2 regions of the Mycobacterium sp. NGS33 genome follow, and region 2 is predicted to be linked to the other one. Evidence: predicted binding sites of a transcription regulator. Region 2 holds the regulator's gene; the other holds the start of a gene.
What was found. Region 2 encodes LexA, which represses DNA repair genes until DNA is damaged. Its sites were predicted from a motif close to CGAACANNTGTTCG; they were not measured.
Positions count from the first base shown of each region.

Region 1: a site for LexA is predicted at 4,262-4,275, ahead of AC5Y5B_RS21200 (HNH endonuclease signature motif containing protein). Genes of this name have one in related genera too.

Region 1 is NZ_JCALDN010000018.1:26,142-33,825, reverse strand. Features, by position in the region: gene AC5Y5B_RS21220 (Rv3169 family protein) at 1-169, opposite strand, end outside; gene AC5Y5B_RS21215 (phosphotransferase family protein) at 169-1,320, opposite strand; gene AC5Y5B_RS21210 (TetR/AcrR family transcriptional regulator) at 1,367-1,969, shown strand; gene AC5Y5B_RS21205 (SDR family NAD(P)-dependent oxidoreductase) at 1,966-2,865, shown strand; gene AC5Y5B_RS21200 (HNH endonuclease signature motif containing protein) at 2,862-4,247, opposite strand; gene AC5Y5B_RS21195 (DUF4129 domain-containing protein) at 4,413-5,366, shown strand; gene AC5Y5B_RS21190 (hypothetical protein) at 5,363-5,845, shown strand; gene AC5Y5B_RS21185 (AAA family ATPase) at 5,865-6,842, shown strand; gene AC5Y5B_RS21180 (DUF58 domain-containing protein) at 6,850-7,684, shown strand, end outside.
Region 2 is NZ_JCALDN010000025.1:24,722-32,405, forward strand. Features, by position in the region: gene AC5Y5B_RS23730 (LGFP repeat-containing protein) at 1-2,082, shown strand, start outside; gene lexA (transcriptional repressor LexA) at 2,095-2,793, opposite strand; gene AC5Y5B_RS23740 (LysM peptidoglycan-binding domain-containing protein) at 3,087-3,581, shown strand; gene nrdR (transcriptional regulator NrdR) at 3,680-4,144, shown strand; gene AC5Y5B_RS23750 (peroxynitrite isomerase) at 4,246-4,731, shown strand; gene AC5Y5B_RS23755 (PhzF family phenazine biosynthesis protein) at 4,755-5,441, opposite strand; gene AC5Y5B_RS23760 (alpha/beta fold hydrolase) at 5,487-6,518, opposite strand; gene AC5Y5B_RS23765 (proteasome assembly chaperone family protein) at 6,581-7,552, opposite strand.

The DNA of each region.
Region 1 (7,684 bases), on a different contig from region 2:
TGACGCCGAGGTTGGGGTAGTAGCCGATGCCGCTGATCACGAAGATGTTGCCGGTGCGGTCGTGGGCGTTGAAGTAGGAGCGGTCGTAGAAGTTGCGGTCCGAGGAGCCCGGCCAGGCGATGGGCTGGGGGATCTGGTGTACGGGGAACTCGTCGAGCGGTCCGAGCATTACTGGTCCTCTCCGATCAAACCCTCACCGATTAGCCTCCGCATCAATCCGGCGTGGTAGAACAGCGATTCGACATCGTCGGGCTTTTCGGTCTCGCCGAAGTGGACCCGCCGGGCGCCGGTGCGCATGAACACACACGCCCACATCACGCCGGAGTACACGTAGAACCAATGCAGGTCACCGACTTCGACGCCGGCCAGCCGCGCGTAGGTGGCGCGCACGTCCTCCTCGCGCATCACCCCGGGTAGCCCCGGCAGGCCGGCCAGGCCGGCGAGCTCCTGAAAGACCATGTGCGCGAATATCATCCACGCCACATCCAGCTCGCGCGGTCCCAACGTCACCATCTCCCAGTCCAGCACCGCGACCGGCCGGAAGTCGTTGTACAGCACGTTGCCGACCCGGGCGTCGCCCCACAGCAGCACCGGCTCGGCGGCGGCCGCCTCGGCCGGCCAGTTGGCCTCCAGCCACTCGAAGGTCCGCTCCAGCAGCGGCGATCGCCCGATGTCGGGTACCGCGAAGTCATACCAGGATCGCACCCAGTTGAAGTGCTTGCGCATCGCGGTGTCGCCGGACTGGCCCTCGGTGAGGAAGCCAAATGTGCTCTGCGCGTTCGCGATCGAGTGCAATGCGGCCAGGACGCCGACGGTGGCGTCCTGCAGCTCGCGCTGCCGCTCGGCGGGCGCGTCGGCAAACCAGTTGCCCCCGAAGGTGTACGGCATGACGTCGGGCGGCACCTCACCCTCGACGTAGTCCATCACGAAAAACGGTGTGCCCAGGACGTCGCCGGTGTTCTCCAGCCAGCGCACCCGGGGCACGGGCACGTCGGTCAGCTCGCCCACTTTGCGGATGACGTCGAATTGGTGGTCGAGCCGGTAGGTCGGGAAGACCTGCACATCCTCGGCGGTGGGCGCCACCCGGGCCACCAGCTTCTGCTCGGTCGGCTGCCCGTCCTGCTGCCAGCGGGTGGTCAGGATGATCGTCTCCGACGACATGCCCGTCGAGTCCACGCCGCTTTCCACGGTCACCTCGGGATTTGCGGCCTCCGGCAGTACGGTGGAGAGCCAGCGTGACATGACCGTCGGCAAGGTGGTGACGTCGCGGCTGGAGCGCTGGAGCCGGTCGACGTTGTCGACCGCCGGTTCTGTGGCCATAAGGTGCCTCCTTCGTTGAGGCAATTACGATACGGTAGGTAGCGTTATGAAAGCAGACCCGTCCGGCCTTGACAAGGCCTCCGGCGCCGGCCGCCCGCGCGATCCGCGTATCGACTCCGCGATCCTGTCGGCGACCGCGGAACTGCTTGTCCAAACGGGCTATTCCAACATCAGCCTGGCCGCGGTCGCCGAGCGCGCCGGCACCACGAAATCCGCGCTGTATCGGCGGTGGTCGAGCAAGGCCGAGCTGGTGCACGAGGCCGCCTTCCCGACGGCCCCGACCGCGCTGGAGTCGCCGGCCGGGGACATCGCCGCCGACATGCGGATGATGATCGAGGCCACCCGCGACGTGTTCACCACCCCGGTGGTGCGTGCCGCGCTGCCCGGTCTGGTTGCCGACATGACGGCCGATCCCGCGCTCAACGCGCGGGTGATGGCGCGGTTCGTGGACCTGTTCACCGCGGTGCGGGTGCGGCTGCGGGAGGCGGTTGACCGGGGCGAAGCCCATCCCGATGTGGATCCCGACCGTTTGATCGAGTTGATCGGGGGAGCGACGATGCTGCGGATGCTGCTGCGTCCGGAAGAGGTACTCGGCGACGCGTGGGTGGAGCAGACCACCGCCATCGTCGTGCACGGGGTGCGCCGGTGACGGGGCGGCTCGCCGGCCGCGCCGCGATCGTCACCGGCGGCAGCCGCGGTCTGGGCCGGGCCATCGCGTTGGCACTGGCTGCCGAGGGGGCGGCGGTGGCGGTGGCCGGGCGTACCGAAGAAGTGTGGGACGACCGGTTGCCCGGAACCATCGGAGAGACCGTCGCCGACATCGAGGCGGCCGGCGGGCGCGCCGTGCCGGTCCGGGCGGATCTGACCGACCGCGAGCACATCGCCCGGCTGGTCGAGTCGGCGCGAGAAGCGCTGGGCCCCATCGAGATTCTGGTCAACAATGCGGCCTTCACCGCGCCCGGGCGCCCGCCGGCACCGGGCGCGCCGCCGCGCGCCGCCAAGCCAGCCCGCGCCGCCGACCCGGCGAGTGCCGCCAAGCCGGCCGGTGCCGCCAAGCCCGGCTGGCCGGGATTCGTCAGCACGCCCCTGCACGCGTATCGCCGGCACTTCGAGATCGCGGTGTTCGCGGCCTACGAACTGATGCAAATGGTGTGCCCCGACATGATCGAGGCGGGCGGCGGCTCGATCATCAACATCACCTCGGTCGCGTCGCGACTGCCCGGTGATGGCCCGTACGCCGACCGCAGCGGTGGCGTGCTGCCCGGGTATGGCGGATCCAAGGCCGCGCTCGAGCACCTGACCCAGTGCGCCGCTTTCGATCTGGCCGACCACCACATCGCGGTCAATGCGCTGTCACCGTCCAAGCCGATCCTCACCCCGGGGCTGTCCTACTATGCCCGCGCCTTCGATCACACCTGCTCGGAGGACGAATTCGCCCGTGCGGCAGTCGAACTGGCCCTGGTCGATCCGAGCAAGGTCACCGGCCGCACCATCGGTCACCTCCAGGTCCTCGAGGGCAGTTTCCGGCCCTTCACGCCTGACTAAACCCACTCGCCTTCAGGCGGGTCGGGGTCGCCGCGCAGCAGCTCGTCGGGATGGTGCGCGTGGTTCACCTCGGGCGGACCCTTGCCGTCGGTCCAGCCGAGTCGCCCGTTGCCGGCCACCGTGGTGCGCCATTCGCCTCGGCCCACCGCGCCGTGGTCGGATCCGCAGGCGAAGAACAGGTTGTCGGCATCGGTCGGGCCCCCGTCTGCCCATTCGCGCGCATGGTGGACCTCGCAGTGATAGCCGGGTTCGAGACAGTTGGGGTGGGTGCAGCCGCGGTCACGGGCGTAGCACACCAGCCGTTGATCCGCCGATGCGACGCGCTTTTGGCGCCCTAGGTACAACGGCCGGCCGGTGTGGTCATCGAACACCGCGAGGTAGTGAATTGCCTTGGCGGCCATGCGGATCAGATCCGGCATCGGCAGCCGTGAACCGCCGCCGGTGGGTGCCGGCGCGGGCATCGGGACCGACGAGTCGACGGCTGCGTGCGCGGCTCGGTCGAGTTCGGCCAGCGTGGTCGTGGCGATCACCGTTACGGGCAGCCCGCGGTGCGCCCCGAGACCGCCGGAGGCGATGGCGATTTCGAGACCCAGCTTGAGCGCGTCGTGGCAGCGTTGGGCCGGCGTGCGGTCATCGCGCGCCTCGGGATCGGTGTCGGGGCTCTGATGGCGACCGGGCCGGACCGCAGCTTCGAGGGCTTCGAAGTACGCCCGGGCCTCGGGATCCAGTAGGCCGGAGAGCCGCGACATCCCGTCGGGCCCCTGCGGGCCCAGCCGCACACCGCGGCGGCGGGCCCGATCGACGTCGGTGAAGCGGCCGTCGGGATTGAGATAGTCGGCAATCCGGTGGCCCAGCTTGGTGACCACCGCGGCGTCGAGCTTGGTCGCGTGCCGTACCAGCGTGCGCTCGGCGTCCGCGACATCGACGGGCGAAACGCAAGAGGGCAACATGTCGACGGCGGCGCACACGGCGCGAATGTGGTCCTCACCCACCGCACCGGCGGCCACCGCCTCCGCCAGGGCCGGCAGTTCGGGTCCCAGGACCGCCCCGGTCAGCGCGCGGCGCGGCCGGAGGCGTGCGGCGAGCCGAAAGCGGCGCGCGACTTCCTTCGGGGTGATGCGTAGTCGCGCCCACAGCGTGGCGCGCACCGCGGGCACGCACGCCACGCCGCCCGGCGGGTCGGCGATTTCGCCGAAAATCCGGTACATCATGCCGCGATTGGCGCGGTCCTGGGCCTCGAGGCGGTCGGCGACGTCGACCCGAAAGGCGTTGGTGACCGCGTCCGACGGGGTCTGGCGCAACACCTCGTGGGCAGCGTCGATCGCGTCGAGCGCCGAGCGGATTCGCTGCCGCGCCTGTTCCGCATTCACCAGAGGTCCCACACCCGCCACGGTATCGAACCTGTGTTCGAATCAGCAGCGCCGCGTGGCATTTGTGGATGAACTGCCGACTGTGGATAAGCGGCCACGCCAGTCCTGGCCTGGGGCCGCTTGACGTGCAAGTATGAGGAAAGCCAGTGCCGCAACAACCAATCGAGCGGTGTGCCAATGCCTGGTATAGACAAGCCGACAGGGCGAGTCGTCGCCCTGATCGTCCTGCTGCTCGTGGTCGCCGCCGCCCTGCACGGCTACCTTCCCGCTCGCCACGACGCGGTGCGCAGCGAGTCGGGCGGGCGGGGGGCGCTGGCCCTCGTGGTAGCGACCCTGGCCGTGTCGCTCGCCCTGATCGCGATCGCGGTCGTCGCGCGGTTGCGAGACCCGCGCGCCGCCGCGCCGACCGCCGGTGCGGTGTCCGACATGTTGGGCACCGGTCGGGGGCGGCCGAGCTGGCGCGTGTTGCTGATCGGGCTCGCCGTGATCGTGGCCTGGCTGCTGGCCGTGATGCTGCTGGCCCGGCTCCTGGGTCACAGCGTCGCTCCCGCCCCCTCACCACCCGATAGCGGCGCGGCGCCGCCGGCGAATCCGTCCGCACCGCCCCCGCCGCAGCAACGTCAGCACCGACCGCGCGACGGCTCGCAGAACATGCTGGGGATCCTGCTCGCCTGCACGGTCGCGATGCTGGTGCTGTTCGTCGCCGGTACCGTCGCCACGGCACGGCGGCGTTGGCGTCCGGCGGTGCCCGGCGTCGCCGACGAACCGGCGGAGCCCGCGCCGGCGCCGGCGCGTTCGGAGTCACTGGCGCGGGCGGCCGAACGAGGTCTGGCCGAGATGACCGACCTGAGCCGCGAACCGCGCGAGGCGATCATCGCCTGCTACGCCGCGATGGAACGTGAACTCGCACATGTTCCCGGCGCCGTCCCCCAGGAATTCGATACCCCGACCGAGGTGCTGGCCCGCGCGGTCGAGCACCACGCCCTGCACGCCGACAACGCCGTCCAATTGGTGAACCTGTTCGCCGAGGCGCGGTTCAGCCCGCACGTGATGAACGAGGGCCACCGCGACGTCGCCGTGGGCGTCCTCCGGTTGGTCCTCGACGAGCTGGGTTCGCGGAGTCCCGCATGAAAAAGACTACGACGCTGGGCATTTGGTTTATCATCGGCATCGAACTGTTGGCGCTGACGCAGCATGATCGGCGCTTGGTGCTGGCGGCGTCCGGTGCGGGGCTGGCGCTGGTGTTGCTGACCCTGCGTCGTGCGCTGGGGCGGGGTTTCGATGCCGAGGGGGAGGCGGACGCCGACGATCTCGGGGATTCGTTGCGGCGCTGGCTCGCCACTACCGAGACGACGATCCGGTGGTCGGAGTCGACCCGGGCCGACTGGGACCGCCATCTGCGCCCGATGCTCGCCCGCCGGTACGAGATGACAACGGGCCAAAGGCAATCCAAGGACTCCGCGGCGTACCACGCAACCGGGCGCATGATCTTCGGTGTGGAGCTGTGGGAATGGGTCAATCCCAACAACGTCACGCGCGGCGGTGATCGCCAACCCGGCCCGGGCCGTGCGGCGCTGCAAGAGATTCTGCAAAAGCTCGAGCAGGTATGACAGGAGGCGCGATCCGAACATGACCCTGCCGGCCGCCACCACGACCGCCCACTGCGAAGCGATTCTCGACGAGATAGAACGCGTGGTGGTGGGGAAGCGAGCCGCGCTGCGGCTCATCCTCACCACGGTGCTGGCTCGCGGTCACATTCTCATCGAAGACCTGCCCGGCCTGGGCAAGACGCTGATCGCGAGATCCTTTGCCGCGGCGCTGGGGCTGCAATTCACCCGGGTGCAGTTCACGCCGGACCTGCTGCCCGCGGACCTGCTGGGCTCGACGATCTACGACATGCAGTCCGGCCGCTTCGCGTTCCGGCCCGGCCCCATCTTCACCAACTTGTTGCTGGCCGATGAGATCAATCGCACGCCGCCGAAAACCCAGGCGGCCCTGCTGGAGGCGATGGCCGAAGGGCAAGTGAGCATCGACGGCGAAACACACCAGCTGCCAAAGCCTTTCATCGTCCTGGCCACCGACAACCCGATCGAGTACGAGGGCACTTATCCGCTGCCCGAGGCGCAACTCGACCGGTTCGCGATCCGGCTGGAGCTGCGGTATCTCAACGAGCGGGACGAGACGTCGATGCTGCGCCGCCGCCTCGAACGCGGTTCGGCCGAGCCGACGGTCAACCAGGTGGTGGACGCCCACGACCTGCTGGCCATGCGCGAATCGGTCGAGCAGGTGACCGTGCACGAAGACGTCCTGCACTACGTGGTGTCGCTGGCCAACGCCACGCGGCACCATCCGCAGGTCGCGGTCGGGGCCAGCCCCCGCGCCGAACTCGATCTGGTTCAGCTCGCCCGCGCCCGCGCGCTGCTGCTCGGCCGCGACTACGTCATCCCCGAGGACGTGAAGGCGCTTGCCATCGCGGCGGTCTCGCACCGCATCACCTTGCGCCCCGAGATGTGGGTGCGCAAAATCCAGGGCGCCGACGTCATCGCGGAACTGCTGCACCGGCTGCCGGTGCCCCGTACCGGTGCCAGTGCCGGCGAGAGCGGATGAGCCCCGCGTGACCCACGGCGGCGGGGTCGAGTTTCGCTGGCGGGCATCGGAATTGACGCGAGCGATCGCCACCTGCGCGGGATTCGCGATGGCCGCGGCCGTGATCGGCGGCCGGTGGCAGCTGATCGCGTTCGCGGCGCCGCTGCTGGGCGTGCTGTGCTCGATCAGCTGGCAGCGGCCGGTTCCGACGGTTCGGGTGCACGGTGAACCCGACACCCAGCGGTGCTTCGAAACCGAGCAGGCGCGCATCAGGGTGTGGTTGACGGACGACGACGGGGCCGCGGCGGTGCGGCTGACGATCCCGGACATAGCGGGGATGGAGCTCGACGTCGCGGAATCCGATGGGGATCAAGCGAAAACGGTCACGTCGACCGCGCGGCGCTGGGGGCGGTATTCGATCGGGGTCCGCATCGATGTCGTCGCCCGCGGTGGGCTGCTCACCGGAACGGCCGTCGTCGGGGCCGCCGAGGTCATCGTGTTCCCGCTGACGCCGCCGCAGCCGACGCCCATCCCGCAGACCGAGCTGCTCGACCGCCTGGGTGCCCACCTGACCCGCCACATCGGTCCGGGAGTGGAATACGCCGACATTCGTCCCTACGTGCCCGGCGACCAACTGCGCGCGGTGAATTGGCCGGTGAGTGCGCGCCGCGGCCAACTACACGTGACGCAGCGGTTGACCGACCGCGCCGCCGACGTGGTGGTGCTGATCGACGGCTACCGGCAGCCGGCGGGGCCGGCCACCGAGGCCACCGAACGCGTCGCTCGCGGTGCGGCGCAAGTGGTGCAAACCGCGCTGCGCCACGGTGACCGGGCCGGCATCGTGGCCCTCGGCGGCAACCACC
Region 2 (7,684 bases):
ATGGCCGCCTGGGACAAGGCCGGCGGCGACACCTCACCACTGGGCGCCCGCAAGGGCGACGTGTACCCCGTCGGGGACGGCTTCGCCCTGGACTTCGACGGCGGCAAGATGTTCTTCACCCCGGCCACCGGAGCCAAGTTCGCGTACGGGCCCGTCCTGGACAAATACGAGCAGCTCGGCGGGCCGGCCGGCAGCGATCTGGGCTTTCCGACCATCAACGAAGTGCCGGGCCTGTCCGGTCCCGACAGCCGGGTGATCACCTTCTCGGCCAGCGACAAGCCGGTGATCTTCTGGACCCCCGAGCACGGCCCGTTCGTGGTGCGCGGCGCCCTCAACACCGCCTGGGACAAGCTGGGCAGCTCGGGCGGGGTTCTCGGTGTACCGGTCGGCGACGAGACCTACAGCGGCGAGGTGTCCTCGCAGAAATTCAGCGGCGGCCAGGTGTCCTGGAATCGGCAGACGAAGCAGTTCACCACCGAACCGCCGGCGCTGGCCGACCAGTTGAAGGGCCTGCAGGTGGCGATCGATCCCACCGCGGCGATCAACACGGCGTGGCGCGCTGCCGGCGGAGCCACCGGGCCGTTGGGCGCCAAGCAGGGCGGCCAGTATCCCGTCGGCGGTGACGGCATCGCCCAGAACTTCGCCCGCGGCAAGGTGTTCTTCACCCCGGCCACCGGCGCGAACGCCGTCGAGAGCGACATTCTGGCCAAATACGAGTCGCTGGGCGGCCCGGTCGGCAGCGACCTCGGATTTCCCACCACCAACGAAACCGACGGCGGCATAGGATCTTCCAGCAAAATCTGCACCTTCTCCGCCGCCGACAAGCCGGTCATCTTCTGGACGTCGGACCACGGCGCGTTCGTCATCCGCGGGGCGATGAAGGCGGCGTGGGACAAGCTGCGCGCCCCCGCCGGCAAGCTGGGCGCGCCGGTGGGCGACCAGGCCGTGAACGGCGACGTGGTTTCGCAGCAGTTCACCGGCGGCAAGATCTCGTGGAACCGGGCCAAGAACACGTTCAGCACGGAGCCGTCCAACCTGGCGCCGCTCCTGTCCGGCCTGCAAGTGTCGGGTCAGAACCAGCCGAGCAACTCGGCCATGCCGGCGCACGCCAAGAAGTTCACCTGGCACTGGTGGTGGCTGATGGCCGCCATCCCGGTACTGGTGCTGCTCGTGTTGCTGGTCTGGGTGCTGTTCGTCTGGCGCCGGCGCCGGCCCGAACAGGCCGACGCCGTGGGTTATGCGCCCGACCAGGGCCGGGACTTCGGCTACGACGCCGGCGACCCCTGGGGGCACGACGATTCCGACCACGACGCCGAGGCGTTCGCGCTCAGCGCGCCGGCCGAACCGGCGCCGGATGCCGGGCGGGTCAGCTGGCAGCGCCAGGCTCCCGCCGAGAGTGAATACGGGTTCGAGGAGGAAGACCCCGACGCCGTCGACACCGACTCCATCCCCGTCGTCTCCGGCGAGATGCTGTCGGAGGCCGACTATCCCGCCGCCCAGGTCGACTACGCCGACTACGCCGACGAGGTTCCCGAGCTCGCCGAGCCCGACACCGCGGACGACGCCGCCTACGCCGACGCCGACGACCTCGACGCCGGGTACGCGCAGGAGGCCTACCCGGACGACGAATACCTTGACCTCGCGGTGCCCCGCACCCCGCCCGACACCGACGCCGTGACCGGCGCCCTGGACACGGCCGAGCCCGAGGACGACTACCTCGACCTCGCCACGCCCGAGCCCGAGGCCGAGGCCGAGCCGGCGGAGGACCGGGGAGCCGACGTGGCAGACGCGGTGGTCGCCGGAGCGGTCGCGGCCGGGGCGCCGGCGCGAAGCGGACGGCACGCCGCCGCCGACGACGAGGACGGCTCGGACAATGGTCTGGCGGGCCCGGACGGCCGGCCCACGATCCACCTGCCGCTCGACGACCCGTACCAGGCGCCCGAGGGATATCCGATCAAGGCCAGCGCCCGGTACGGGCTGTATTACACGCCGGGCAGCGACCTGTATCAGGACACGCTCGCCGAACTCTGGCTGTCGAGCGAAGAAGTCGCGCTGGCCAACGGTTTCACCCGCGCCGACTGACGCGGCGGGGCGTCAGACCTTGCGGATGACGGTGACGACCTTGCCGAGCACGCTGGCGTCGTTGCCGGGGATGGGGTCGAACGCCGGGTTGTGCGGCATCAGCCAGACCTGACCGCCGGCGCGCTTGAACGTCTTGACGGTGGCTTCGCCGTCGAGCATCGCCGCGACGATGTCGCCGTTGTCGGCGACGTTCTGCTGACGCACCACCACCCAGTCGCCGTCACAGATCGCGGCGTCGACCATCGAATCACCGACCACCTTGAGCAGGAAAAGCGTTCCCTCGCCGACCAATTCGCGTGGCAGGGGAAAGACATCCTCGACGGCCTCCTCGGCCAGGATCGGTCCACCGGCCGCGATGCGCCCGAGCACCGGGACAAACGTGGGTTCGGGCAGGGCATCCGAGCCGGCCACCTCGGTGGCGGGCGCCGTCACGTCGTCGTCGATCCCGCGGACATCGACCGCCCGGGGGCGGTTGGGGTCGCGCCGCAGGTATCCCTTGCGCTCCAGGGTGCGCAGCTGGTGCGCCACCGATGACGTCGACGTCAGGCCGACGGCGTCGCCGATCTCGCGGATGCTCGGCGGGTAGCCGCGGCTGGTGACCGAGGCGCGGATGACATTCAGAATGGTGCGCTGACGCTCGGTCAGCGAGGGATCCACGGAGTGCAACCGGCCTTCGGGGCCGGCCGAGGAAATGTCGTTGCTGTCGCCCATGGCAATGAATGTAGCCGCCACTCGAACAAGAATCAAACATGTGTTCGAGTGGCGTGTCGCGCCGTCGCGGGCGGCGACGGAAAAGGCGCAAAGTCGGGTGAATCACAAATGTGTAACTCTTCGGGTTATCGGGTATTTGGGCCTCGTGACAGTGGTAAAGGCCGACGAACTTGTCGGTGGTGTGATCTAGCGTTTGCTCGTGCGACACGCTTCGCTCAAATGTTCGGGTTTCGAACACACAAGCGATTAGAGTCGAACACACGAGCGAGAGCTAGTTGACCGGAGGAACGAAGATGACAGTCATCCACACGCCTGCGCCGCGTATCAGCAGTCTTCGGCGCCCGATCAACGGACCCGTGCAGGGTGCTCGGTATGGACGCGACGGTCTGACCCGATCCCGCAGGCCGGCGCCGGCGCGCCCGGCGGGCGCGGCGACGCGCTATTACGGCACCGGGGTGGCAATGTCGGTCGCCCCGCACCGCCGGCGCGCGACCACCTGGGCGTCGACCATCGGGCTGGCGTTGGCCGCCGGGGCGATCACGCTGTGGCTGGGGCTCGTCGCGAACGTCGGCCAGGTGCTCAACGGCGACTCCACCAACAACGCGGCCCACATTCCCGACCGGCTGGCCGTCGTCCGCGTCGACGCGGGGGAGTCGCTGCAGGACTTCGCGCACCGGGTCGCGCCCGAGGCGCCGACCACTCAGGTCGCCGACCGCATCCGCGAACTCAACGATCTGCACTCGCCCAACCTGATGGCGGGTCAGACCCTCATCGCTCCGGTCGGCTGACAACCGTTGTGCGAAAACGGCTCTGTTAGCCATGCAGATCGGCGCGCGGGTACGCTCAAAGTTCTGCGGTTGTTCGTCGGCACGGTGAAGGAGCGGTCATGCACTGTCCGTTCTGCCGTCATCCCGACTCCCGGGTGATCGACTCGCGCGAAACCGATGAAGGCCAGGCCATCCGGCGGCGCCGATCCTGTCCCGAGTGCGGACGGCGTTTCAGCACCGTGGAGACCGCTGTCCTGGCGGTGGTCAAGCGCAGTGGCGTCACCGAACCGTTCAGCAGGGAAAAGGTCATCAGCGGCGTCCGGCGCGCCTGCCAGGGTCGCCAGGTCGACGACGACGCCCTGAACCTGCTGGCCCAGCAGGTCGAAGACACCGTGCGCGCCGCCGGTTCGCCGGAAATCCCCAGCCACGAGGTGGGATTGGCCATCCTCGGGCCGCTGCGCGACCTCGACGAGGTGGCCTACCTGCGGTTCGCGTCCGTGTATCGCTCGTTTGAATCCGCGGACGATTTCGAACGCGAGATCCAGGCGCTGCGCGATCACCGCGGCGTGACGGCGCCGGGCTGACCGGGCCGTCCCGGCCCGCATCGTCACCCGGCTGGGTTGAAACGCCGGCCTCCTCACCGGGCCGTCCCGGCCCGCATCGTCACCCGGCTAGGCTCGCTTTCATGCCCACTGACTTGCATCCCGACCTTGCGGCGCTGGCCCCGCTCCTTGGGACCTGGTCCGGCAAGGGCGCGGGAAAGTACCCGACGATCCCGCCGTTCGACTACCTCGAGGAAGTCGTGTTCGCCCACGTCGGTAAACCGTTTCTGGCCTACGGGCAGAAAACCAAGGCGGTGGCCGACGGCAAGCCGCTGCACGCCGAAACCGGGTATCTCCGGGTGCCCCAGCCGGGCCACGTCGAGCTGGTTTTGGCGCATCCCAGCGGCATCACCGAAATCGAGGTCGGCACCTACTCGGTCACCGGTGACGTCATCGAAATGCAGATGGCCACCACGACCGTCGGGCTGACTCCCAGCGCCAAAGAGGTGACGGCGCTTGGCCGTTCCTTCCGCATCGACGGCGACGAGCTGTCCTACACCGTGCAGATGGGTGCGGTCGGGCAACCCCTGCAGGACCACCTCGCCGCGGTGCTGCACCGGCAAAGCTAGCCCACCCGCCCCCGCGTTGGCCGTCAGTCCAGGTGTCGCACACCGTCATTGACGACCCGCCCGGCCACCCCGACCCAGCCTTCGGCGCTCCATGTCGTCTCGATGACGGAGCCCCTGCCCTGCGTGATCCGCAGGCTCTGACTGAGGTAATCGGTGATGCGCATCGCCGCCGAGCCGGTGGCCTCGTCCTCGACCACACCGAGGTTGGCGGCGAACATGCGAACCCGCAGCGACCCGGATGCCCGGTCGGTCCAGGCCCACAGGTAATGCGCGGTGTCGTCGGGGAAGTCGGCCGGGTCGGCGGCGAGAACCTCGTCGGCCGAAGCGAATTCGTGCAATGCGAAGTCGGGCGCCCATTCCGCGCGCGCGTCGATGCCGGCGCGGTGTTCGTCGGAGCCCACCTGCACGATGCCCGCCGGTACCCGCAGCGTGTTGACCGGCGAACCGCTCTCGCGCAGCCACCACGTCGCGCCGACGGTGGGGTGGCCGGCGAACGGCAGCTCGGTTCGCGGCGTGTAGATGGTGGCATGCGCGGTTGAGGAGCCCGCGGCCGGGACGTCCACGAAAACCGTCTCGCTGTACCCCAATTGGGTCGCCAACCGTTGCCGCTCGGCGGGGTCGACCCGGCGGGCGTCCACCACGCCCAGCGGATTACCGAAATTGCCGTCCGAATCGGTGAACACCCGCAACACCGTTACGTCGATCCCCATGGCCCGACTGTACGGCGCGGAAGCCGTCGGCATCGATCGACGGGATCAGGTGGCGCTGCGTTCGTCGGACCCCATGGCGTTCAGTACGGCGACGCGGGTTCCGGCGGGGCCCGAGACGGCCCGCTCGCCGCCGCCGGTGCGCAACAGGCTGCGCAGATTGGCCTGGTCGTATTCGGCCGGGGCGGTGGAATCGATGAAGCGCTCGATGACGTCGATGAACCGGGCCGGGTCGTCGTGGAACGGGAAGTGGCCCGAGCCTTCGAAGATCTCCAGACGCGAGCCGGGCATCGCGGCGTGCGCCATCCACGCGTGCCGGACCGGGACCACCACATCCTTTGTGCCCCAGACGATCTGCACCGGGATGGCTTCGGTCAAATAACATCGGTCGAGCATGGTGACGATCTGCCCGCGCCAATCCACCACCGCACGCAGCGTCCGGCTGAACGCCGCCGACGCCGTCGGCTCGGGCAGGTCGTCGAGGATGCGCAGCACGTTGGGCAGATCGCGGCCCAAGCCGGTGCTGCCCAGCGCGGTCCCCAGGACGCGTCCCACGAGCTGAACCGCCGGCAGCACCAGCGGCAGCCGCAGCAGGGCGATCGCCTCGCTGCCCATCGGCAGCGAGGCCCACCGCAGGACGAAGTTGACGTCCTTGGTCACGCCGCCCGCGCCGACCAGGATCAGCCGTTCCACCAGATGCGGGAATTGGTAGGCGAATTGCATGGCGACGCCACCGCCCAGCGAGTGACCGATGATCGTCACCCGCTCGATGGCGAGCACGCTGAGCAGGTCACGCATCCCGTTGGCGTAGGCCGCGATCGAGTAGTCGGCGCGCGGCTTGTCCGATCGCCCGTGTCCCAGCAGGTCCGGGGCGATCACCGTGAAACGCTGGGCGAGCTTGGCCTGCACCGTATTCCACGTCGTCGAGTTGTCGCCGATGCCGTGAATCAGCAGGATCGCCGGCCCGGAACCGGCGATGCGGTACGCCCGCTTGTAACCGTGGATGGTGCGGAACTCGAGTCTGGGTGCGGTGACTTCACGCACCGGGCGGAGCGTGGGATTGCGCTTCCGCTCGGTCATATCGCCAACCTTGGTGTCGGGCCGGGCTACGCCGGTCTGGCTAGGGGCTCGTGCTGCGGGGGTCAGGCATGGTCGTCGTCGTCGTACTTCTTCTCGGCCTGCTGGGCCAGAAATCGCTCGAACTCTGCGCCTAGCTCATCGCCGCTAGGCAGATCCTCGTCGCGAGCTAGTAACGATCTGTTCTCCTGAGCGTCGATGAAGGCATCGTACTGGCGCTCCAGCGCGGCCACCACTTGAGCGACCTCCGCGCTCGCCTCGACCTGCTCGTCGATCTTGGCCCGAATCACCTCGGCGGCCTCGGTCAACGCGGTCAGCGGCAGCTCCAGTGACGCGGTCTTGGCGACCTGTTCGAGCAGCGCCTGCGCGGCGGCCGGGTAGTCGGTCTGGGTGAGGTAGTGCGGGACGTGCACGGTGTAGCCGATCACCTCGTGGCCGTGCTGGCCCATCCGGTATTCGAGCAGGTTGGACGCGCTGGCGGGGACCTGGATCTCCGAGATCCACGGCTGGAAGTTGGCGATCAACTCCGGGTTGTTCGAGTGGGCGGTCATGGTGGTCGGCCGGGTGTGCGGAACCGCCATCGGCACGGTGCCCAGGCCGATGGTCTGGCGCACGCCGAGGCGCTCGGCCAGCAGCCGCACCGCGGTGATGAAGCGCTCCCACTTGAGATCCGGCTCCATGCCGGCCAGCAACAGGAACGGGGTGCCGATCGTGTCGCGCATCGCGTAGAGGTTCAGCTCGGGCTCTTCGTAATGGGTGAAGTGATCGGTCTTGAACGTCATCAGCGGCCGCCGGGAGCGGTAGTCCAGCAATTCGTCGATCGCGAAGGACGCGACCAGCTCGGTGTCCAGCACCGCCTTCAGATGTGCCGACGCCAGCTTGATGGCATGACCGGCGTCGGAAAAGCCCTCCAGGGCGTGCACCAGCACCGGGCCGCGGCCATCGGACGTCGACAGCTGCGGCGCCGGCAGCTCGAGCTCGTACATGCCGGCCTGCCCCGGCTGGTACCGGTCAGCTGGGTCTTGGTGGTGAGCCATCTGCGATCGCCTCCTCTCGGGGGTCCTTCCAGGGTGCCCTACCAAGTGTCCCCCGAATCAGCCGGCACCCACATCGCTCAGCGAACTTCGCGTCACGCTTGTAGCTGAAACGCGATAATTCTCAGGCGTAAT